One region of the Streptomyces sp. NPDC058751 genome, then DNA from elsewhere that is predicted to be linked to it. Evidence: riboswitches for the same ligand, from Rfam matches in the RefSeq annotation. Region 1 holds a riboswitch; the other holds the start of a gene.
What was found. Region 1 has a riboswitch for glycine ahead of gcvP (aminomethyl-transferring glycine dehydrogenase). Riboswitches for the same ligand answer to the same signal wherever they lie in the genome.

Region 1 (11,863 bases):
ACCCTGGCCAGCCCGGCCGCATAGGTTTCGGAGAACCGTCAGCCTCAAGCGCGGGTGGAGGGTTCGCCTCCGATCCGTATGCGTCCCATGCCCCTGGTGGGCAGCCGCGGCAGGAGGATCCGTCCATGTCGGCCCAGGTGTGTACGAGGTGCGGGAACCGCAACGCGGAGAACAGCCGGTTCTGTTCCAACTGCGGTGCGCCGCTGCGGGGTGTACCGGAGCGTCCGTCGGAGACGACGTCCACGATCTCCATCTCCGGCATCGAGGCCTACGACGCCGAGGTGACGGGTCAGACGCCGTCGCCGATGCTCTCCCCGGAGGCGCAGGCGGCCGTCGACGCGCTGCCGGTCGGTTCCGCGCTCCTGGTGGTGCGCCGGGGCCCCAATTCGGGCAGCCGCTTCCTGCTGGACGGTGAGCTGACCACGGCCGGGCGTCACCCGCAGAGCGACATCTTCCTCGACGACGTGACGGTGTCGCGCCGGCACGTGGAGTTCCGTCGCGTCGAGGACGGTACGTTCACGGTCGCCGACGTCGGCAGCCTGAACGGCACGTACGTCAACCGGGAACGGATCGACCAGGTCCCTCTGTCGAACGGTGACGAGGTGCAGATCGGTAAGTACCGGCTGGTGTTCTACGCGAGCCAGCGGGGCATCTGACCCTCCCCCAACTCCGTCCGGGGGGACACCGAGGGATTGTCCATGCTTCAAACACCGAGCGGCGGTGCCGGCAGTGGTACCGCCGCCGCGGACAGTGGGCTGATGAGCATCGGCGCGGTGCTGAGTCTGCTGCGCGACGAGTTCCCCGAAGTCACCATCTCCAAGATCAGGTTTCTGGAGTCGGAGGGACTCGTCGAGCCCCGGCGGACCCCGTCGGGGTATCGCAAGTTCAGCGCGGACGATGTCGAGCGCCTCGGCCACGTCCTGAGGATGCAGCGGGACCACTACCTCCCGCTGAAGGTGATCCGTGAGCATCTGGACGCCATGGCGCGCGGTGAACAGGTGCGTCTGCCCTCCATGGCCCGCCAGCGCGACACGGGCGGGCAGGAACCCCTCGGAGAGCTCTACGGCGAGCCCGAGGGGCCCACGGTGGCCCGGGTGGGCCGCGAGGAGCTGCTGGCCGCCGCCGAGATCGGTGAGCAACAGCTCCAGGAGTGGGAGTCGTACGGACTGATCGGGCCCTTGCCCGACGGTGTCTACGACGCGGAGGCGGTGACCGTTGCCGCGCTCGTCGTCGAGCTGGGCCGCTTCGGGATCGAACCGCGCCATCTGCGGGCGATGAAGGCGGCGGCGGAGCGCGACGCGGGACTGGTGGACCAGGTGGTCGCCCCTCTGCGGCGTCACCGCAATCCACAGACACGGGCGCACGCCGAAGCCCGTACGAAGGAGCTCGCGGGCCTCACGGTGAAGCTGCACGCGGCGCTCGTGCAGACCGCGCTGGGTGTGCGTCTGCGCTGATCGGCGCCACCGGCGCAGGTCGTGGATCGGCCACCCGTTCTGTGCCCGACTACCCAAACGTCCCGGGCACGGCCTAGGGTTGCTGTGTGAACGAGCTCGATGTCGTAGGTGTCCGGGTCGAAATGCCCTCCAACCAACCGATCGTGCTTCTGCGTGAAGTGGGAGGCGACCGTTACCTCCCCATCTGGATCGGACCGGGGGAGGCGACGGCGATCGCCTTCGCCCAGCAGGGCATGGCTCCCGCCCGACCGCTGACCCACGACCTGTTCAAGGACGTGCTGGAGGCTGTCGGCCAGGAGCTCACCGAAGTGCGCATCACCGACCTGCGCGAGGGCGTCTTCTACGCCGAGCTCGTCTTCGCCAGCGGGGTCGAGGTCAGTGCCAGGCCGTCCGACGCCATAGCGCTCGCGCTGCGCACCGGAACGCCCATCTACGGCAGCGACGGGGTGCTCGACGACGCCGGGATCGCGATCCCGGACGAGCAGGAGGACGAGGTGGAGAAGTTCCGCGAGTTCCTCGACCAGATCTCGCCCGAGGACTTCGGCACCAACAGTCAGTGAGCCGGCCGGGTGGGCCTCTCCGGGGGCATTTGCCCGCGGCGAGTGTGGTGTGCCGCGGCCCGCGCCGAGAGCATTCGGCTAGCCTTTCCCCGCGGTAGGGCACGGGAAACCACTCTTAGGGTGATTATCACTCGGCGTGCCGAGTGTGGCGATCGTTGACGCGCCCCTGGTGACTGCCTACCGTCGAGAAGGCAGGTCAAGGACGGAGGTCGGCGTGAGAAGCAGCGGCGACGGTACGGCTGGGGGTGCTCCCGGACACGGTCCGGGAGGGAGCGGCCCGTACCCTCCCCCAAGCTCTCGGCTCGGCTCGAGCAGGGGGCGTCCCCATCACGGCAGCGCGGCCGATCACGTTCCGCTGCGGTCGGCAGCAGTGCCCGACGGGGGAGAGACGGCTCCCGAGGAGGTCGGTTACCGGGGGCCCACGGCGTGTGCCGCCGCGGGCATCACCTACCGGCAGCTCGACTACTGGGCGCGGACCGGACTGGTCGAGCCCAGCGTGCGTCCCGCCTACGGTTCGGGGACGCAGCGCCTCTACAGCTTCCGGGACGTAGTGGTCCTGAAGATCGTCAAGCGGTTCCTCGACACCGGGGTGTCGCTGCAGAACATCCGCACCACGGTCCAGCACCTCAGGGAGCGCGGTTTCCAGGACCTGGAGCGCATGACGCTCATGAGCGACGGCGCGACCGTCTACGAGTGCACCTCGCCGGACGAGGTCCACGCGCTGCTGCAGGGCGGCCAGGGCGTCTTCGGCATCGCCGTGGGCGTGGTGTGGCGGGACGTCGAGGGCGCCTTGTCCCAGCTGCACGGAGAGCGCGTGGACACCGGCGAAACGCTCCTCGCGCACAATCCCGCCGACGAACTGGCGCGCAGGCGCAACCGTGCGGTGTGAGCGGCGTGCGATGACGCGGTGCCCCGACGCGCCGGGGCACTGTCAGTGGCGTAGGGCAGCATCGGAGATGTGAGAACCGCGCCCACGATCCTGCATCTCGACATGGACGCCTTCTTCGCCTCGGCGGAGCAGGCGTCCAAGCCGAGTCTGCGCGGGAAGGCCGTCGTCGTGGGCGGCCTGGGGCCCCGTGGAGTCGTCGCCACCGCCTCGTACGAGGCGCGCGTCTTCGGGGTGAACTCCGCGATGCCCATGGCCCAGGCCCGCAGGCGCGCGCCGAACGCCGCCTATCTCGTGCCGCGCTTCGGGCTGTACCGAGCGGTCAGCGAGCAGGTGATGGGGCTGCTGCGGGCTCTGTCGCCGCTGGTGGAGCCGCTGAGCCTGGACGAGGCGTTCGTGGACCTGGAGGCGGGCGGGGCGGCGTGGGACGAGACGTCGGCGCGGCTGGCCGGTACCAGACTGCGCGCGGACATCCGGGCCCTCACGGGGCTCACGGGATCGGTGGGGCTGGCCGCCTCCAAGATGCTGGCGAAGATCGCCTCGGAGCAGGCCAAGCCCGACGGTCTCGTCCTGATCGACCCGGGCACCGAGCGCGCGCTGCTGGGGCCGATGCCGGTGCGGACCCTGCCGGGCGTGGGGCCGGCCACCGGTGACCATCTGCGCAGGGCCGGCATCACCACCGTGGAGGAGCTCGCCGAGGCGGGCGAGGACGAGCTCGTACGGCTGCTGGGGAAGGCGCACGGGCACGCGCTGTTCGCGATGGCGCTGGCCCACGACGAGCGGCCCGTGGTGGCCGAGCGGGAGACCAAGTCGGTGTCGGTCGAGGACACGTACGACGTGGACATCCACGACCGGGTCCGGGTGGGTCTTGAGGTGCAGCGGCTGGCGGACCGGTGTGTGCGGCGGCTGCGCGGGGCCGGGCTGTCGGGGCGGACCATAGTGCTGAAGGTCCGCCGGTACGACTTCTCGACGCTGACCCGGTCCGAGACGCTGCGGGGACCCACGGACGACCCCGGCGTCGTCCGGGAGGCCGCCGCCCGGTTGCTGGAGGGCGTGGACACGACCGGTGGCGTCCGGCTGTTGGGGGTCGGCGTCTCCGGGCTCGCCGACTACACGCAGGAGGACCTGTTCGCGCAGGCACAGGCCGCTGCCGCGGGGGAGGCGGTGGCCGAGGAGCACGTCGAGGACGAGCCGTCGGAGGTGGCCGCCGTCGCCGAGGGGGAGACGCGGGCGGAGCGGCGGTGGCCCTCCGGGCACGACGTGCGCCATGCCGAGTTCGGGCACGGCTGGGTGCAGGGGAGCGGGCTGGGGCGGGTCACGGTGCGGTTCGAGACGCCCTACTCCGGGCCGGGCCGGGTGCGGACCTTCCGGACGGACGATCCGCGGCTCGAACCGGCCGACCCGCTGCCTCTGGTGGAGCGAGGACCCGAGGACGGCGGCGGGCCGCCGGCCGGTCCCGGGGCATCGGGGGCGGGGGCGCAGGAACCCGGATTGTCCGCTCCGAACCCCGGGCCGCCCGTCCCGGAACCCGGGACACCCGTTCTGGAGCCAGGGGCGTCCGTCCCGGCCCTCTGGCGGCCTGCGCCGGAGCCCGGGACGCCCGCCCCGGAATCAGGCGCGCGGAGTCCGGCGGTGTCGGCTCGGGAAGCGGGGACGCGTGGTCCGCGGCCGCCCGGCCCGGCGGACGGGACCCGGAGCCCCCGGCAGCCGGTTCCGGAGGCCGGGACGCGGGGTTCCGGGCCCTCCGTCTCGGGTGCGGGGGCGCTGGGCCCTGGTTCGTAGGGCGGGGCGGGACGGTTCTGCGGGTCAGGGATCCTCCGAGCCCGCGAGGCGGCCGAAGTCACGGTCCGGCGGGGGAGGGGACGCGACGTCGAGGCCGTAGTGGTGGTAGAGCTGGAGTTCCTGTTCGGGGGAGAGGTGGCGCCCGACACCGAAGTCCGGGGCATCCTTGATCAGGGCCCGGTCGAAGGGGATGCGCAGGGTCCCCTCGACGATCTCGCTGGGCTCCAGGGGCACGAAGGCGTCCCTGCTGAACAGGCCCGTGCGTATGGCCGCCCACTCGGGGACCCCGGTCGCGTCGTCGAGGTAGACCTCGTCGATCGTGCCGATCTTGGTGCCGTTGCTGTCGAACGCCTTGCGGCCGATCAGGTTGCGCGGATCGATGTCGGTCTGCACGGTCCCTCCAGTGGTCGCAAACTCATCCGTAAGTACTACAAAAGAGCACATCTGTGAAGGCGGCCACTCGAGCTCACCTCCAGTCGCCGCTGGTACGCTGGCAAACGGCTGCTGATCCCGTGCGGGAGAGTCCTCCGGATTTCACCGGGGGCGCCGAAGGAGCAAATCCTCCCCGGAATCTCTCAGGCTCACGTACCGCACGGACGAGGTCACTCTGGAAAGCAGGGCGGGTGTCGATGGCCTCCGCTCTCACCGACGGTGAAAACCGGATCGTCCGATCGACCATCCGGTGAAGCTCTCAGGTTGAGATGACAGAGGGGGAGGCCGTCGGGGTACCCGTGCCGGGGTGCCCCTCGAAGGTCGCGTCAGACCAGGAGGCCTCCGCCATGACCGCCCCTCGCATTCCGCTCTCCGAGCTCGAACAGGGAATCCCCTTCGAGCAGCGCCACATCGGACCCGACTCCGAAGCACGGGCCAAGATGCTCGCGCAGGTCGGATACGCCTCGCTCGACGAGCTGACGGCCGCCGCGGTGCCGGACGTGATCAAGAACGTCGAGGCCCTGAAGCTGCCGGCCGCGCGCACCGAGGCCGAGGTACTGGCCGAGCTCCGCTCCCTCGCGGACCGCAACCAGGTGCTCGGCTCGATGATCGGCCTCGGCTACTACGGGACCTTCACGCCGCCGGTGATCCTGCGCAACGTCATGGAGAACCCGTCCTGGTACACCGCGTACACGCCGTACCAGCCGGAGATCTCGCAGGGTCGTCTCGAGGCGCTGCTGAACTTCCAGACCGTCGTCGCCGAGCTGTCCGGGCTGCCGACCTCCGGAGCCTCCCTCCTCGACGAGGGCACCGCCGCCGCCGAGGCCATGGCGCTGTCCCGCCGCATGGGCAAGAACAAGAAGGGCCTCTTCCTGGTCGACGCGGACGCGCTGCCGCAGACCATCGCCGTCATAGAGACGCGTGCCGAGCCGACCGGCGTCGAGATCGTCGTCGCCGACCTCTCCGAGGGCATCCCGGCCGACCTCGCCGGGCGCGAGATCAACGGCGTGCTGATCCAGTACCCGGGCGCCTCCGGTGCCGTACGCGACATCAAGCCGATCGTCGAGCAGGCGCACGAGCTGGGCGCGGTCGTCACCGTCGCCGCCGACCTGCTCGCCCTGACCCTGCTGACCTCGCCCGGCGAGCTCGGCGCGGACATCGCGGTCGGTACGACGCAGCGCTTCGGCGTGCCGATGGGCTTCGGCGGTCCGCACGCCGGTTACATGGCGGTCCGCGAGAAGTTCGCGCGCAGCCTCCCCGGCCGACTGGTCGGCGTGTCCGTGGACGCCGACGGGCACAAGGCGTACCGCCTCGCCCTGCAGACGCGTGAGCAGCACATCCGCCGGGAGAAGGCGACCAGCAACATCTGCACCGCCCAGGTGCTGCTCGCCGTCATGGCCGGCATGTACGCCGTCTACCACGGTCCCGACGGCCTGCGGATCATCGCCCGGCGTACCCACCGCTACGCCACGGTCCTGGCCGGCGGACTCACCGCCGGCGGCGTCGAGGTCGTGCACGGCGCGTACTTCGACACGCTCACCGTGCGGGTGCCCGGCCGTGCCGCCGAGATCGTGGCCGCCGCCCGCGACCACGGTGTCAACCTCCACCCCGTCGACGCCGACCACGTGTCGATCTCCTGCGACGAGACGACCACGCGCGAGCAGCTCGCCGCCGTGTGGACCGCGTTCGGTGTCGAGGGTGACGTCGAGGCGCTGGACGCGAGTGCCGAGGACACCCTGCCGGCCGCGCTGCTGCGCACCGACGCGTACCTCACGCACCCCGTGTTCCACGAGCACCGCTCCGAGACCGCGATGCTGCGCTACCTGCGCAAGCTCTCCGACCGCGACTACGCGCTCGACCGCGGCATGATCCCGCTGGGCTCCTGCACCATGAAGCTCAACGCGACCACGGAGATGGAGCCGGTCACCTGGCCCGAGTTCGGCCAGATGCACCCCTTCGCGCCCGCCGACCAGGCGCGGGGCTATCTGAAGCTCATCCACGAGCTGGAGGACCAGCTCGCCGAGGTCACCGGCTACGACAAGGTGTCGCTCCAGCCCAACGCCGGTTCGCAGGGCGAGCTGGCCGGTCTGCTGGCGGTCCGCGGCTACCACCGCGCCAACGGCGACGACCAGCGCACCGTCTGCCTCATCCCGTCCTCCGCGCACGGCACCAACGCCGCCAGCGCCGTGATGGCCGGCATGAAGGTCGTCGTCGTGAAGACGGCGGACGACGGCGAGATCGACGTCGTGGACCTGCGCGCCAAGATCGAGCAGTACCGCGACGAGCTGTCGGTGCTGATGATCACGTACCCCTCGACGCACGGTGTGTTCGAGGAGCACGTCGCCGACATCTGCGCCCAGGTGCACGAGGCCGGCGGCCAGGTCTACGTCGACGGCGCCAACCTCAACGCGCTGGTGGGCCTCGCCAAGCCGGGTCACTTCGGCGGCGACGTCTCGCACCTGAACCTGCACAAGACCTTCTGCATCCCGCACGGCGGCGGCGGCCCCGGCGTCGGCCCGGTCGCCGTGCGCGCGCACCTGGCGCCGTACCTGCCGAACCACCCGCTCCAGCCCGAGGCCGGTCCCGCGACCGGTGTCGGCCCGATCTCGGCCGCTCCCTGGGGCTCCGCGGGCATCCTGCCCATCTCCTGGTCGTACGTCCGGCTGATGGGCGGCGAGGGCCTCAAGCGCGCCACGCAGGTGGCCGTGCTCTCCGCCAACTACATCGCCAAGCGCCTTGAGCCGCACTACCCGGTGCTGTACACCGGCCCCGCCGGCCTGGTCGCGCACGAGTGCATCATCGACCTGCGCCCGCTCACCAAGGCGACCGGCGTGAGCGTCGACGACATCGCCAAGCGTCTGATCGACTACGGCTTCCACGCGCCGACGATGTCGTTCCCGGTGGCCGGCACGCTGATGATCGAGCCCACCGAGTCCGAGGACCTGGGCGAGCTCGACCGGTTCTGCGACGCGATGATCGCGATCCGGGCGGAGATCGAGAAGGTCGCCGACGGCGAGTGGCCGGTGGACGACAACCCGCTGCGCGGGGCGCCGCACACGGCCGCCGCGCTCGGCGGTGCCTGGGAGCACCCGTACAGCCGCGATGTGGCCGTCTTCCCGGCCGGTGTCTCGGCCGCCGACAAGTACTGGCCGCCGGTGCGCCGCATCGACCAGGCGTACGGCGACCGGAACCTCGTGTGCTCCTGCCCGCCGCTGGACGCCTACGAGGACTGATCGGCGCTCGGCACGCGGACGCGCACGAGGAGTGATCGTCCTCGGACATGCGTCGGGGCCGGTTCGGAGAGCACGTCTCCGGGCCGGCCCCTCGTGTGTCTGGGCGGCCTGTCGGGGCCGCCCGGGGTCGTGCGCGGCTCAGGCGGCCGTCATCACCTGCGTGCCGCCCAGCGGGCGGTGCGGGGCGATGATCTGGCCGTCCGGCAGGAGCTCACCGGTGTCCTCGAAGAGCAGAACGCCGTTGCACAGCAGGCTCCACCCCTGCTCCGGGTGATGCGCCACGAGGCGGGCGGACTCCCGGTCGGCTGATTCGGCTGAGGGACACAGTGGCTGGTGCTGGCACATGGATGGGATCTTTCGCTGGGTCGAGAGGTGAGTGGTCGCTGTGCTGTCTGTCTTGCGGCTCGAAGTACTCATTGCCGCCCCCCGTTGGTGTGTGGTCCGGAACCCAGTGTTGCCCCACGGGCGCCGATCCGCAGGGATTTGAGGGCACCGCTTCTCACAGGTTGATGACGCATCACCCGTGCGGAGGGTTCACCCCAACTGCGCTGTCCTTTCGGGTGGTTCGGGGTGGTCGGATCGGGCTAGTCAGATCGGTCGCGGAGCATGTTCTTCCTCGTACGAGCGGTCATCGGCCCTAACGAGCGAGACCCTCTCGGGGTTCGTGGCAGCGGTGTGCCCCGCGGCAGGTCTACCCGTGCGGGGCACGGCCGCGGGGCACGGACGCTCGGGGCGGGCCCCGTTCGGGGCCGGGGCTCAGGCGGGTGAGATGAGGAGCGGCGCGGGGGTGACCCGGTGGGTGAGGACCGGCAGGAGTTCGGTGACGAGGTAGGGCCGGTGCGCGGCGATGCCGGGCGGGGCGGGTGCGAGCGGGACCAGCAGGTCGGTGGCGGCCGGATGCCCGGTGGCGCCGTCGGCGGCGCAGTCGCCGTGCAGCCAGAGCGTCAGCATGTACAGCTCCGGAACGGACAACAGCCTTGCCTGGTAAGGCTGTTGCAGGGCCTCGGCCTGCCGCAGGGCGCGCTCGGTGGCGGTGACGTAGGGGCCTTCGAAGAAGTGCGAGAAGGCCCAGCCGTCCGGGGTCAGCATGGTGTCGGCGGCGGCCACCGCGCGGTCGCCGCTGCGGATGAGGAAGCGCCACCCGGCGAGCCGGGTGGCGGAGGCACCCGCGGGGGTGATGCGATCCAGGACGTGGACGGGCAGCGGGAGTTCGGGGGTGACGGGTCCCTGGGCCAGGCGCAGGGACGGGGTGCGGGCTTCGCGGACAGCGGTGGGGGAACCGAGTGCCGTGAGGACGGTGCGCAGGGCGGGCGCGGGAGCCAGGGGTACGTGCAGCGGCATGGTGGGTCGCCTCTCATTCGACAGGCACAGTGGCGCGAGGGCGGGGGCGGACGGCGCTGTCAGCTCTCGGGTCAGAGGTGGCGAGGGGTCTGGATCCGCCGACAGGATGTCGCCTGCCGCCGTGACGGCAGGACCTAGGACCGCGAGCGCCGACTCTCTGCCTCGGTAGTGGAGTTTATACGACACGTGTTCAGACGGTGTTTCGTCTAGTCGTGCCGAATTAGAGGAACAAGTCGATATCCGGTCGGCGAAATGCGGGATTCATCCCGGTTCTGCGCGATCGAATCGCGGTGACCTCGGAATACTTCGCCCGAGCGGTCGGCCGATTCTCGTCGGCGTTTTTCACGAGATCATCCCGGCCGACAAACTTGCTGAATGCTCCATGCCCCGTGAATGTGCCCGGGGCCGATGTCCACACTAGCGGTCGAAGAGCGCGCGCGGGGCGTTATGGATCGTGTTGCCTGGGCATCATCCCCCGTGACCCGGGACGCCAGGGCCGGAACGTCGGCCTGCCCATCCGAGGAGGGACGCTTCGATGGGGGAGAAGGTCGTGGCAGGGCCGTTCGGCCTGTCTGATCGGCAGCGGCACCGCGACAAGCTCCGACAGTGCCTGACGGGGCTGGAGCGACTGCTGGAGGAGAAGCGGTTCGACCGCCCGAAGAACCTGATGGGCCTGGAGATCGAATTGAATCTCGCGGGGCCCGACGGCATGCCCAGAATGATGAACGGGCAAGTACTCGAAAGGATTGCGAGCCGTGACTTCCAGACGGAACTGGCCATGTTCAACCTGGAAGTCAACATCGCCCCGCACCGATTGGGCGGCCGGGTATTCGACCGGCTGGCCGAGGAGATCCGTACCTCGCTCGCCTATGCCCACCGGAAAGCCAGCGAGGTCGACGCCGGAATCATCATGATCGGTATTCTGCCGACGCTCGGCCAGGACGATCTGGTGTCCTCCAACCTGTCGGAGGTCGACCGCTACACGCTGCTCAACGATCAGATCGTGGCCGCGCGCGGAGAGGACTTCGAACTCGACATCGACGGGGTGGAGCGCCTGGTCTGCAGGACGGCGTCCATCGTGCCCGAAGCCGCCTGCACCTCCGTGCAGTTGCACCTCCAGGTCACCCCGGGCATGTTCGCGGACGTGTGGAACGCGGCACAGGCCGTCGTGGCCCCGCAGATCGCGATCGGCGCCAACTCGCCCTTCCTGTTCGGGCGCGAGCTGTGGCGGGAGTCGAGGCCCCCGCTCTTCCTGCAGTCCACCGACACCCGGCCGCCGGAGCTGCAGGCCCAGGGGGTCCGGCCGCGCACCTGGTTCGGCGAACGGTGGGTCACCTCGGCGTACGACCTCTTCGAGGAGAACCTGAGGTTCTTCCCGCCGCTGCTGCCCATCTGCGACGAGGAGGACCCGCTCGCCGTCCTCGACGCCGGTGGCGTGCCCAGACTCGCCGAACTGGTGCTGCACAACGGCACGGTGTACCGCTGGAACCGGCCCGTGTACGGCATCGCCGACGGCGTCCCGCACCTGCGCGTCGAGAACCGGGTGCTGCCGGCGGGACCGACCGTCACCGACGTCATCGCCAACGCGGCCTTCTACTACGGCCTGGTCCGCGCGCTCGCCGAGGAGCAGCGTCCGGTGTGGACCCGGATGTCCTTCGAGGCGGCCGCCGCCAACTTCGACGCGGCCTGCCGGTACGGCATCGACGCGCGTCTCGAGTGGCCGCGGCGCGGCCGCTACGGCGGGACCGCCCAGGTGGACGCCGTGAACCTGGTGCGCGACGAGTTGCTGCCGCTGGCCGCCGCGGGCCTGGACGCCTGGGGCGTCGAGCCCGCCGACCGGGACCTCTACCTGGGCGTGATCGAGGACCGGTGCCGACTGCGCGTCAACGGCGCGACCTGGCAGGCGGCCACCTTCCACAGGGCCCTGGAGAAAGGACTCGGCCGCGAGGCCGCGCTGGCCGCGACGACACGGCGCTACGGCGAGCTGATGCACATCGGCGACCCCGTGCACACCTGGCCGGTCGGACTGCCGGAACCGGTCCCGCTGGGGTGACGCGGAGCGCGTACGGGCGGTCCGGGCGTACCGGAGGCGGGCGCGCGGTCGTCCGGGCCGCCCCCGCGCGGTCGTGGTCAGCCGGGGCTGCCCGCTCCGGCCGCCGTGATCGCCTTGAGCAT
Region 2 (11,863 bases), on a different contig from region 1:
ATCTGTCCCAGGGAACGGCCCTCGATCTGCCCCTTGCCGGTTCCGGCGAGCACAGCCTCTGGCTGCGCTTCCGATTCCGCCGCGGTGGTCTCGATCGGTGCGGTCACAGTGACCCGACCCCTCTCGCCGGTGGTGACCGGCCTACGACTGCCGCTGTCTGCGGCTTGGTTCACTTGCTCGCCGGGAAGTCGACCGCAGATGGTGCGGCCCGGTGACCCGGTCGATGGTTCGACTTGCACTCGCTCACAGGATCGATCGATCCGGTGTCTGATGGGCGAGTCTTCAGTGCCGCCACGATCAGGTGCCAGGCCTCATGGAGAAACTATGCGCAACCGTGATGCTTGTTGAGGGATTCCGTTATCCGAACAGTGGGTAACGAGAGTCGGACGATTGCCAATTGATCTCAAAAGACTCACAGAGTCCGTTTTGACCAGGAGCCCCGCCAAAATGGGACAATAGGCACATCTATCCGCTTCCCTGCAGGTCAGCAGCATGGAATGCACGCTTCACGAAGGCTGTGTGCAGTCTCATGATGCCAGCAGTTCTCGCACGGTTATGCGAGGGGGTCCGGAATCCGGAACGCTCTCAGTAACCGCCGCGGGCCGGCGGATAGCCGTAACCGCCCGCCGTCGGCGCCTGCGAGGGAGCCGCGTGGGCCTCGCGGTCGTAGAACGGGCGTGCGTTCGCACGCAGCCACATCGCCACCGGGTCGAACTCGTCCGACATCGCGACGGTGGAGACCGGCAGCCCGTCCGGAACCGCGCCGACGGACTGCTGCATCATCGCCCGGACCGAGTCGACGGCGGGCGGCGAGGTGTCGTACACGTCGAGACCGATGGCCAGATACGGCGCCCCGAGAGTGGGTTGGACCCAGGCGCGGCGCAACGACCGTACGGCCGGGGTGCGATGGGCGTTCTGCGTGAGCAGGGCGTAGAACTGCGGGATCTCGATGCCCGGTTCGGACAGGCTCAGCGGGCCGGCGGGCTGCCGCTCCAGACCCGTGGCGATACGGCGCAGATCCAGCCACGGGATACCGAGGCCGCCGTTCGGAGCGTGCGGATTGAGCCAGAGGCCGAAGTGGTCGGGGTACAGGGTGCGGGCGACGTCCAGCCCGTCCACGACCTCGTAACTGCGGTTCCAGCCGCTGGCCGAGAGCTCCTGGGCGGAGGTGACGCAGGGCGCGTACCCGAAGCCGTCCACCTCCATGTTCCCGTACTGGGCGTCCGGAGAGCCCGCCTGGCCGTGCCAGAGCAGCATCCACACCTGGCCGGAAGACGGTGTCGCGAGCGCGCGAAGGAGCGCCTCGTAGGCGTCGTAACGCCCGGGAGTCACCTGGCGCAGCATGTGCTCGACCTGCCCGGCCGCGGCCGTGCCCGACGCGCTCACCCTCAACCGCCCCTTCGCGAACAATTCACGACGAACTCATCCCTTGTGCCCGAGGTACCCCGGTTTACCGACATGGGTCAACACCTCGACCAGGCCATGAAACCAGCTTATGCGGCGATCGTGCTCCGCCGGGTGAAGCAGTCGAGAGCCGGGAACCCCCGCGCGGGGCGACCCGGAACCCCCGCGGCGGGGGTGCGCGGCCCGGCCGGGCGCCCCCGCCGCGGGCGCCTTTCAGTGGCCGTGCTGGTAGAAGGGCCGCACCCGGTCCCGCATCCAGTCGGCGACCGGATCCTGCGCCACGTCGAGGAGGACCAGGTTCACCGGGACGTTCACCGGGACACGGCCCAGGGCGCGGCCCAGGGCGTCCAGGGGCAGGGCCCGGACGTCGCCCTCCCACGCCGAGAGCTCGACGCCGACGAACATGACCGGTGCGTCGCCCTCGATGCTGGCCAGACAGCGGCGGGCGCTCAGGACGACGCCGGTCGCGGCGAACTCCGCCGAGGCCGCGGCGAGGAAGTCCACCGGGTCGTCCTGCCAGTCGGGCTCGAAGAGCCGCACGCGGCCCCCGGTCGCCGCCCCGTCCAGCTCGGTCCGCCCGGCCCGGCACAGCTCGGCGACGGCCGGCGGCGGCAGCGGCACGCCGACCACGCCGTCCGGGTTCACCACGATGCCGACCTGCGGGGGAAGACCGCGGGCGAACTCCACGGCGGGCGCGATCGTGTACGACATGTGGCCGCCGACGACCTGGCGGAACTGCTCCTCGGAGCTGAAGACGGGGACGTGGACCTGGCCGCCGATGTCCATGGTGGGCAGGTCGAGCGGACCGGTCTGCGGGCCGCCGCCGTTGGGCAGCGGCACCCACACGAAGCTGCGCCCGAGCACCTCGACGATGCGGGCGGCCGCCGAGGGCCCCGGCACGCCGAGGGAGGAGGACAACACCTCCTCCAGCTCGTTGCCGGGCCAACCGCCGTGCGGATGGGGGTGCGCCTGTGCCGGGAAGTCCATCTGTCTACCGTCCGCTTCGAACCATTGTTCCGGCTGGAAAGGTTAGGGCCTGCGCGGCGGATCGGGGCCGGGGACGGCCCGCGGACCCGCGTCCTCCCGCGGACCCGCGTCCGCGTCGTGGTCCGCCGGACGGGCCCGGTGGGTCCGCGCGGTCCGTCAGTGGCCGAAATCGATGCTTCGCAGCACGTCCGCCGCCTCTCGGTCGATCAGTACCGCGGAGCCGCACCCCCGGGGCAGGTTCCCCCGCTCGGCGGAGCGCAGCAGCCGGGCGATCGCGCCGCGGTGGCGGGCGAAGGCGTAGCGCGAGACGCCCCGGCCGCGCTCGCGCTGGCCGTCCAGCGCGGTGGCGGGCGTGACGTCGAGCAGCAGCAGGTGCAGCGCACCGCCACGGCGCCGGGCCTCGCGGGCGAGCCAGCGGCGCACCCAGGCCTGCGTACCGCAGTCGTGCACGACGAGTCCGCCGCCCTCGCGCAGGACGCGGCGCAGGCCGGCGTAGTGCGCGAGGCGGACGAGGGGGCGGTAGAGCGCGTACGGCACCAGCCCGGCCGCCCGGCCGTCCCAGCGGTCGCGGGTGTCCTGCGAGTCGACGCGCGTGCCCCGCACGGCCCGCCGCATCAGCGTCGACTTGCCGCTGCCGGGCAGTCCGCTGACGACGACCACGTCGTGCGGCCCGAAGCGCAGGCCGCGCGGGCTGCGTCCGGCACGGTCACGGAGATCCCGCACGACGGCCGCGGGACGCGCCGCGCGGGCGGCCCGCGCGGGTGCGCCGGGCTGCCCGGGAAGTGCGAGACCCGAGGTCGTCGCGTACGCCGAAGTCCTGTTCACCGTGATCGTCCTCCCCTTGGATGTGGAGTCCCATCCCCGTCGAGTGTAAAGAGAAGGTAATGCCCTGCGCTTCCCCATTTCGTGCGCGGACTGCCACAGCCCGGTCACAGATGGCGGGCTGCCGTGATCCGGCGGCCCGTGCGATGATGGCCGCGCCAACTGCATACCGGCCGCTTGAATCCGCGCGGGAGAGTCCTGGGTAGGTGTTACCCGGGCGCCGAAGGAGCAAGTCCCTCCCTTGAATCTCTCAGGCACCGTTACCGCGCGGGCGAGGCACATCTGAAAAGCGGGCCGCTCCGCCGGCTCCACCCAAGGTGCAAGTCACGACCACCGTTTCGCGGGGTCTTGATGAACCTCTCAGGTTCCGATGACAGATGGGGAGGAACGACCTCGCCGTCATGCCCTGGGAGCCAGACCGATGAGCAGCAACGCACCCCGTCGCACCGCGCTCGATGCCCTGCATCGTTCGCTCGGCGCGACCATGACCGACTTCGCGGGCTGGGACATGCCCCTGCGCTACGGCTCGGAGCGCGACGAGCACGTCGCCGTCCGTACGAAGGCCGGTCTCTTCGACCTCTCCCACATGGGCGAGATCACCGTCACCGGACCGCAGGCCGCGGCCCTCCTGAACCACGCGCTGGTCGGCAACATCGCCACCGTCGGCACCGGCCGCGCCCGCTACACCATGATCTGCCAGGAGGACGGCGGCATCCTGGACGACCTGATCGTCTACCGGCTCGCCGAGCACGAGTACATGGTCGTCGCCAACGCCTCCAACGCCCAGGTGGTGCTGGACGCCCTGACCGGGCGCGCCGCCGGTTTCGACGCCGAGGTGCGCGACGACCGTGACGCGTACGCGCTGATCGCCGTGCAGGGCCCCGAGTCCCCCGGCATCCTCAAGACGGTCACCGACGCCGACCTCGACGGCCTGAAGTACTACGCGGGCCTGCCGGGCACGGTGGCCGGTGTCCCGGCCCTGATCGCCCGCACCGGCTACACCGGCGAGGACGGCTTCGAGCTGTTCGTCGCCCCCGCCGACGCCGAGAAGGTGTGGCAGGCGCTCACCGACGCGGGCGCCCCGGCCGGTCTCGTCCCCTGCGGTCTGTCCTGCCGCGACACGCTGCGCCTGGAGGCTGGCATGCCGCTGTACGGGCACGAGCTGACCACCTCGCTGACCCCCTTCGACGCCGGTCTCGGCCGGGTCGTGAAGTTCGAGAAGGACGGCGACTTCGTGGGGCGCGCGGCGCTCCAGGAGGCCGCCTCGCGTGCCGAGCAGAACCCGCCGCGGGTCCTCGTCGGCCTGATCGCCGAGGGGCGCCGCGTGCCGCGCGCCGGGTTCTCGGTCGTCGCCGGCGGCGAGGTGATCGGCGAGGTCACCTCCGGCGCCCCCTCCCCCACGCTGGGCAGGCCGATCGCCATGGCGTACGTCGACGCCGCGCACGCCGCGCCGGGCACCGCCGGGGTGGGCGTGGACATCCGAGGGAAAAGCGAGCCGCACCAGGTCGTCTCGCTCCCCTTCTACAAGCGCCAGAATTGAATCCTCCCTGACCACGAAGGCAAGGGATTCCTGACTCACGCTGCTCGATGACCAGGCAAGCCATCGAGTCTGACGCGATCAGCGCCAGCCGGGTTGAAACCAGCCCGGGAAACGACACAACCGTAGCACGCAGCAACCGGCTGATTCCCCCGCGTAATCAAGGCCGTACAGCCCCGTGCAACAGCACTCCACCGCGTACAGGAGAATTCAGGTCATGAGCAACCCCCAGCAGCTGCGTTACAGCAAGGAGCACGAGTGGCTGTCCGACGCCGAGGGCGGCGTCCGGACGGTCGGCATCACCGAGTTCGCGGCCAACGCGCTCGGCGACGTCGTCTACGCCCAGCTCCCGGCCGTCGGTGACACGGTGACCGCGGGCGAGGCCTGCGGCGAACTGGAGTCGACCAAGTCGGTCAGCGACCTGTACTCCCCGGTCGACGGCGAGGTCGTCGAGGCCAACCAGGACGTCGTCGACGACCCGGCCCTGGTCAACTCCGCCCCGTTCGAGGGCGGCTGGCTGTTCAAGGTGCGCGTCACGGACGAGCCCGAGGACCTGATGTCCGCCGACGAGTACACCGCCTTCACGGCCGGCTGAGGAGTCACCTACATGTCGCTCATGAACACCCCCCTCCACGAGCTCGACCCGGACGTCGCGGCCGCCGTCGACGCCGAGCTGCACCGCCAGCAGTCGACCCTGGAGATGATCGCCTCGGAGAACTTCGCTCCGGTCGCGGTCATGGAGGCCCAGGGCTCGGTCCTGACCAACAAGTACGCCGAGGGCTACCCGGGCCGCCGCTACTACGGCGGCTGCGAGCACGTCGACGTGGCCGAGCAGATCGCCATCGACCGGGTCAAGGACCTGTTCGGCGCCGAGTACGCCAACGTGCAGCCCCACTCGGGCGCCTCCGCCAACCAGGCCGCGCTGTTCGCGCTCGCCCAGCCCGGCGACACCATCCTCGGCCTGGACCTGGCCCACGGCGGCCACCTGACCCACGGCATGCGCCTGAACTTCTCGGGCAAGCAGTTCGACGTGGTCGCGTACCACGTGGACGAGGCCGGCCTGGTCGACATGGCCGAGGTCGAGCGGCTCGCCAAGGAGCACCGCCCGAAGGTGATCATCGCGGGCTGGTCGGCGTACCCGCGGCAGCTCGACTTCGCCGAGTTCCGCCGGATCGCGGACGAGGCCGGGGCCTTCCTGTGGGTCGACATGGCCCACTTCGCGGGTCTGGTCGCGGCGGGTCTGCACCCGAACCCGGTCCCGTTCGCGGACGTGGTCACCTCCACCACGCACAAGACCCTCGGCGGTCCCCGCGGCGGCATCATCCTGGCGAAGAAGGAGTTCGCGAAGAAGCTGAACTCCTCGGTCTTCCCGGGCTTCCAGGGCGGCCCCCTGGAGCACGTGATCGCCGCCAAGGCCGTCTCCTTCAAGGTCGCCGCCTCGGACGACTTCAAGGAGCGCCAGCAGCGCACGCTGGACGGCGCGCGCATCCTGGCCGAGCGTCTGGTCCAGGACGACGTGAAGGCCGTCGGCGTGGACGTCCTGTCCGGGGGCACGGACGTGCACCTGGTCCTGGTCGACCTGCGCGACTCCGAGCTGGACGGGCAGCAGGCCGAGGACCGCCTCCACGAGGTCGGCATCACGGTCAACCGCAACGCCATCCCGAACGACCCGCGCCCGCCGATGGTCACCTCCGGCCTGCGCATCGGCACGCCCGCCCTCGCCACCCGCGGCTTCGGCGCCGAGGACTTCGCCGAGGTCGCGGACATCATCGCCGAGACGCTGAAGCCGTCCTACGACACGGAGTCCCTGAAGGCCCGTGTGTCCGCTCTGGCCGACAAGCACCCGTTGTACCCCGGCCTGAAGTAGTTCCGTAGGATTTCCTTCATTTCCTTTTCACCCGTACGGTCTCTATTCGTACGGACATCCGGGGCACCGCGCACACTGGAAGCAGAGCGCGGTGCCCCGTTCCATGCAGTCACGCACCACCTCGGCCGGACAACGGCGTCCGGCGAAACCAGCAAGGAGTTCCCGTGGCCATCTCGGTCTTCGACCTGTTCTCGATCGGCATCGGCCCGTCCAGCTCCCACACGGTGGGCCCGATGCGCGCCGCGCGCATGTTCGCCCGGCGGCTGCGCAACGAGGGCCTGCTGGCCCCGGTCACCTCGATACGCGCCGAGCTGTACGGCTCCCTGGGCGCGACCGGCCACGGCCACGGCACCCCCAAGGCGGTGCTGCTCGGCCTGGAGGGCTCCTCGCCCCGGACGGTGGACGTGGAGGGCGCCGACGAGCGGGTCGAGCAGATCAAGGCCTCGGGCCGGATCCGGCTGCTCGGCGAGCACGAGATCGCCTTCTCCTTCGACGACGACCTGGTCCTGCACCGCCGCAAGGCCCTGCCGTACCACGCCAACGGCATGACGATCTTCGCGTACGACGCCTCGGGCGCCCTCGTCCTGGAGAAGACGTACTACTCGGTCGGCGGCGGCTTCGTGGTCGACGAGGACGCGGTGGGCGAGGACCGCATCAAGCTCGACGACACGGTCCTGAAGTACCCGTTCCGCACGGGTGACGAGCTGCTGCGGCTCACGAAGGAGACCGGTCTGTCGATCTCCGCCCTGATGCTGGAGAACGAGCGGGCCTGGCGCACCGAGGAGGAGATCCGCGAGGGGCTCCTCGGGATCTGGCGCGTGATGCAGGCCTGCGTCTCGCGCGGCATGACCCGCGAGGGCATCCTGCCCGGCGGCCTCAAGGTCCGCCGCCGCGCCCCCCTCTCGGCCCGCCAGCTGCGTGCCGAGGGCGACCCGCTGGCCCACGCGATGGAGTGGATCACCCTCTACGCGATGGCGGTCAACGAGGAGAACGCGGCGGGCGGCCGGGTGGTCACCGCCCCCACCAACGGCGCGGCGGGCATCATCCCGGCGGTGCTGCACTACTACGTCAACTTCGTGCCGGGCGCCGACGAGGACGGCGTCGTGCGGTTCCTGCTCGCGGCCGGGGCGATCGGCATGCTCTTCAAGGAGAACGCCTCCATCTCGGGCGCCGAGGTCGGCTGCCAGGGCGAGGTCGGCTCGGCCTGCTCCATGGCGGCCGGCGCGCTCGCCGAGGTGCTGGGCGGCAGCCCCGAGCAGGTCGAGAACGCCGCCGAGATCGGCATGGAGCACAACCTCGGCCTGACCTGCGACCCGGTCGGCGGCCTGGTCCAGATCCCCTGCATCGAGCGCAACGGCATGGCCGCGGTGAAGGCCGTCACGGCCGCCCGGATGGCCATGCGCGGCGACGGCTCGCACCTGGTCTCCCTCGACAAGGTCATCAAGACCATGAAGGAGACCGGCGCCGACATGAGCGTCAAGTACAAGGAGACGGCCCGGGGCGGGCTGGCGGTCAACATCATCGAGTGCTGAGCGGGCACGTCCGCCCGGCACGCCGAAGGGCCGGCCCGTCGGTCGACGGGCCGGCCCTTTTCCGCGTCGGTCGGACCTCAGCGTGTCCGCGCCGGGGCCCCGGCGGCCGCCAGGGTCCGCCGGGACACCGCCTGACGGACTCCGGTCCCGGTGAAGGCCAGTGCGGCCGCGGCGACGAGTCCCAGCAGGACCAGACCGGCCCCGTAGTCGCCGTACGCCCCGTAGAGCATGCCCATGATCAGCGGCGGGAGGAATCCGCCCAGGCCGCCCGCCGCGCCGACGATGCCGGTGACGGAACCGACCTGGCTGGCCGGGGCCAGCAGCGCCACCAGGGCGAAGACCGCTCCGCTGCCCGCGCCGAGGGCGGCGCCCATGGAGAGGAAGGCGACGGTGCCGACCGGGGCCAGCGAGGGGGTCAGCGACTGCACGGCCGCGCCGACGACCAGCACGCTCAGCGATCCGGTCAGGACCCGGACCGGGCCCATGCGGTCCGACAGCCAGCCGCCGACCGGCCGCATCGCCACGGCCAGCAGCACGAATCCGGCCATCCGGTCCGCGGCGTCGGCCTGGGCCAGGCCGTAGCCGGTCTTGAGGTAGGTCGGCAGGTAGACGGAGAAGGCCACGTAGCCGCCGAACGCCACCGCGTACAGGGCCGAGGACTGCCAGGTGATGCCCAGTCGGACGGTCGCCGCCAGCCGGCGGGCGAGCGGCTCCGCAGGCACGGTGCGCCCCGGGGCGTCGCGCAGCAGGAGCGCCGCGGTCACCGCGTACACGGCCAGCACCCCGGCGGTGATCAGGAACGGGGCGGCCAGTCCGTGCGCGTCGACCAGCTTCACCGTGGTCAGGGCGCTGACGGCGGTTCCGCCCATGCCCGCGCCGAAGACCCCGATCGCCAGGCCCCTGCGCTCGGGCGGGAACCAGGCGCTGACGAGCGGCACCCCGACGGCGAAGGCGGTGCCTCCGATGCCGAGGAAGAAGCCGCCGACCAGCAGGGCGGTCAGCGAGGAGTGCCCGGCGAGTCCGAGGTAGAGCACCGGGACGATCGTGGCCGCCGAGACCAGCGGGAACATCACCCTGCCGCCGAACCGGTCGGTGAGGGCCCCGACCGGGATGCGGCCCAGCGAGCCGACCACGACCGGCACCGCCACCAGGAGCGACTGCTGGAAGGAGGACAGGTCCAGGGAGTCCTTGAAGCGCGTGCCCAGCGGGCTGAGCAGCGCCCACGCCCAGAAGTTGACGGCGAACCCGAGCGTGGCGATCGCCAGCATCAGCCACGCCTTGCCGGGCACGGCGGCCGCGGACGCCTGCGCCGGGTCCTGCCCGCGGGTCCGTTCCCGTTCCGGACCCGGCTCCGGTTCCTGGTTCCTCGACGACTGCAGCATTCCGCCCGCTCCTTCGCTCACTCCGGCCGGGTCCGGTCGTCCTCCGGTCCCGCGGGACGACGGCCCGTTCGCGCGGTCGCCGCCCGGAGCCAGAATCCGTGAGACGGGGGGTCCACGGCGTGGGCCACCCGGCCCCGGGAGCCCGGCCGATGGGGCATCACGGCGCGGCCGACCGGCCCGGCCCGCACAGCCCGTCCGGGCCGGCGCGGGCGTGCCGCCCACACGTGCGGGCGCGGAGGGGGCCGGACCGGGGCCTTACGATTTGGCCGGTCACCGGCGCGACCGGGCGCCGGACGAACGGGTAACGGGGAGTGGTCACATGGGCGGGACGGTCACAGCGGTCAGCAGGAACGGGACGTACTCGTTCACCAAGCCGAACCGGGAGAGCGTCACCCTGCTCGCCGGGCTCGGGGTGGAGGGCGACGTGCACGCCGGGACGACGGTCAAGCACCGGTTCCGGATGGAGAAGGACCCCACGCAGCCGAACCTGCGGCAGGTGCACCTCATGCACGAGGAGCTGTTCGACGAACTCCGGGAGGCCGGGTTCGAGGTCGCGGCCGGTCAGCTCGGCGAGAACGTCACCACCCGGGGCGTCGATCTGCTGGGGCTCCCCACCGGGACGCGGCTGCGCCTCGGGGCGGAGGCCGTCGTCGAGGTGACCGGACTGCGCAATCCCTGCGCCCAGATCGACGGCTTCAGGAAGGGACTCCTGAAGGAGGTCGTCGGACGGGACGCGGACGGGCGGGCCCGGTTCCGGTCCGGGATCATGGGGGTCGTCCTCGCCGGCGGAGTGGTACGGCCCGGCGACGGCGTGGCCGTGGAGCTCCCGGACGGGCCGCACCGGCCCCTGGAGATCGTCTGACCCCGCTCCGGGACGCGGGGACCCGGGATGTCCGGGTACGCGGAAGGGGCGCCCGCCGAAGGACCGGTGGGCGCCCCTTCCGCCGACGTCACTTGTTCAGGTGGGTCCAGAACTCGTCGAACGAGAGGACCTTGTCGCCGTTGAGGTCGCGGCTGGCGATGACGGCCTCCGCCACCGTCTCGGTGACGTTCCAGTCGCCGCCCTGGGCGAGAGCGCTCTTGAACTCGGCCGCGGTGATGAATCCGTCACCGTCCGAATCGATCCGCTCGAACTGCTTGCGTGCTTCCTCGATGTCGGCCACCGATCCACCCCTTCGTCGTGCATCACTGCATGCGTCAGCCTTTTGTACGAAGGTCAGGTTAACGGTCTCCCCGAGCGCGCAATGCGGCGAGTACCCGGGCGAATCTCACACGGCCCGGACGGAGGCCCGGTCCGCCCCTCGCGCTCACGGAGACCGAGGCCCCCGCCCACCCGCGGGTCGCGGGGCCCGCAGGCGGCGCGACGGTGTGCGGGCGTGGGCCGCCGACGGCGGGCCTAGCGGAAGATGCCGGTGTGGCCGAGCGAGTACCGGCCGGGCTGGGGGTAGACGGCGAGGCCGTGCGGGCCGCTGCCGACGGGGATGCGGGCGAGCTGACGGCCGGTGCGGGTGTCGATGGCGTACACCTCCGCGTCGTAACGGCCGGAGAGCCACAGGACCTTGCCGTCCGCCGAGACACCGCCCATGTCGGGGCTGCCGCCGTCGGGCAGGCGCCACTTCTTGGTGAGCCGGTTCTGCGGGAAGTCGAAGACGGAGACGGTGCCTTCGCCGCGGTTGGAGATGTACATCTCGCGCGAGTCCCGGCTGATGTACAGCCCGTGGGCGCCCTTGCCCGTGTGCAGCAGCGTCGGCTGGGTGAACCTGTCACCGTCGAGGACCCACACGCCGTGGGCCATCATGTCGGCGATGTAGAACCTCTTGCCGTCCGGGGAGATCTTCACGTCCTGCGGCATCGCCCCGTGGAGGGGCAGTCTCTGCTGGCCGATCACCTTCATCCGCTCGGTGTCGACCTTCAGCAGCTCACCGCTGAACTCGCAGGACACGATGAAGTAGCGGCCGTCCGGGGAGAAGTCGGCGTGGTTGACGCCGTAACAGCTGACCGGTTCCGCCTTGACGGTCTTCATGGTGTGCGCGTCGCGGAAGACGAGCTCGCGGTCCAGGGAGGCCATCACGATCGCGTGCTTGCCGTCGGGCGTGAAGTAGAGGTTGTACGGGTCGTGCACGTCGACCGGCTCGCCCGCCCTGCCGGTCCTCGGGTCGATGGGGGTGAGGGTGTTGCCCCGGTCGTTGTTGACCCACAGGGTCTTCATGTCCCAGGAGGGGACGACGTGCTGGGGCTGGTTGCCGACCGGGATCGTCTCGATCACCTTGTACGTCTTCGGGTCGATGACCGAGACCGTGTTGGAGTTGGTGTTGGGCACGTAGACGCGGGA

Region 2: linked by a shared signal. The riboswitch ahead of gcvT (glycine cleavage system aminomethyltransferase GcvT) and the one ahead of gcvP (aminomethyl-transferring glycine dehydrogenase) in region 1 are both predicted to bind glycine.

Annotation. Positions count from the first base shown of each region.
Region 1 covers NZ_JBHYPZ010000008.1:205,422-217,284, reverse strand. The annotation lists gene ACFW6B_RS10945 (FHA domain-containing protein) at 1-656, shown strand, start outside; gene ACFW6B_RS10940 (MerR family transcriptional regulator) at 699-1,454, shown strand; gene ACFW6B_RS10935 (bifunctional nuclease family protein) at 1,541-2,014, shown strand; gene ACFW6B_RS10930 (MerR family transcriptional regulator) at 2,229-2,903, shown strand; gene ACFW6B_RS10925 (DNA polymerase IV) at 2,973-4,682, shown strand; gene ACFW6B_RS10920 (PRC-barrel domain-containing protein) at 4,707-5,075, opposite strand; glycine riboswitch at 5,188-5,283, shown strand; gene gcvP (aminomethyl-transferring glycine dehydrogenase) at 5,462-8,347, shown strand; gene ACFW6B_RS10910 (DUF5999 family protein) at 8,486-8,692, opposite strand; gene ACFW6B_RS10905 (hypothetical protein) at 9,104-9,688, opposite strand; gene ACFW6B_RS10900 (glutamate--cysteine ligase) at 10,224-11,741, shown strand; gene ACFW6B_RS10895 (substrate-binding domain-containing protein) at 11,819-11,863, opposite strand, start outside.
Region 2 covers NZ_JBHYPZ010000003.1:305,487-317,349, forward strand. The annotation lists gene ACFW6B_RS05110 (ABC transporter permease) at 1-107, opposite strand, end outside; gene ACFW6B_RS05115 (enhanced serine sensitivity protein SseB C-terminal domain-containing protein) at 586-1,386, opposite strand; gene ACFW6B_RS05120 (enhanced serine sensitivity protein SseB C-terminal domain-containing protein) at 1,618-2,391, opposite strand; gene ACFW6B_RS05125 (AAA family ATPase) at 2,548-3,222, opposite strand; glycine riboswitch at 3,392-3,489, shown strand; gene gcvT (glycine cleavage system aminomethyltransferase GcvT) at 3,635-4,753, shown strand; gene gcvH (glycine cleavage system protein GcvH) at 4,968-5,345, shown strand; gene glyA (serine hydroxymethyltransferase) at 5,358-6,617, shown strand; gene ACFW6B_RS05145 (L-serine ammonia-lyase) at 6,782-8,149, shown strand; gene ACFW6B_RS05150 (nitrate/nitrite transporter) at 8,227-9,531, opposite strand; gene ACFW6B_RS05155 (MOSC domain-containing protein) at 9,851-10,393, shown strand; gene ACFW6B_RS05160 (EF-hand domain-containing protein) at 10,482-10,694, opposite strand; gene ACFW6B_RS05165 (YncE family protein) at 10,928-11,863, opposite strand, start outside.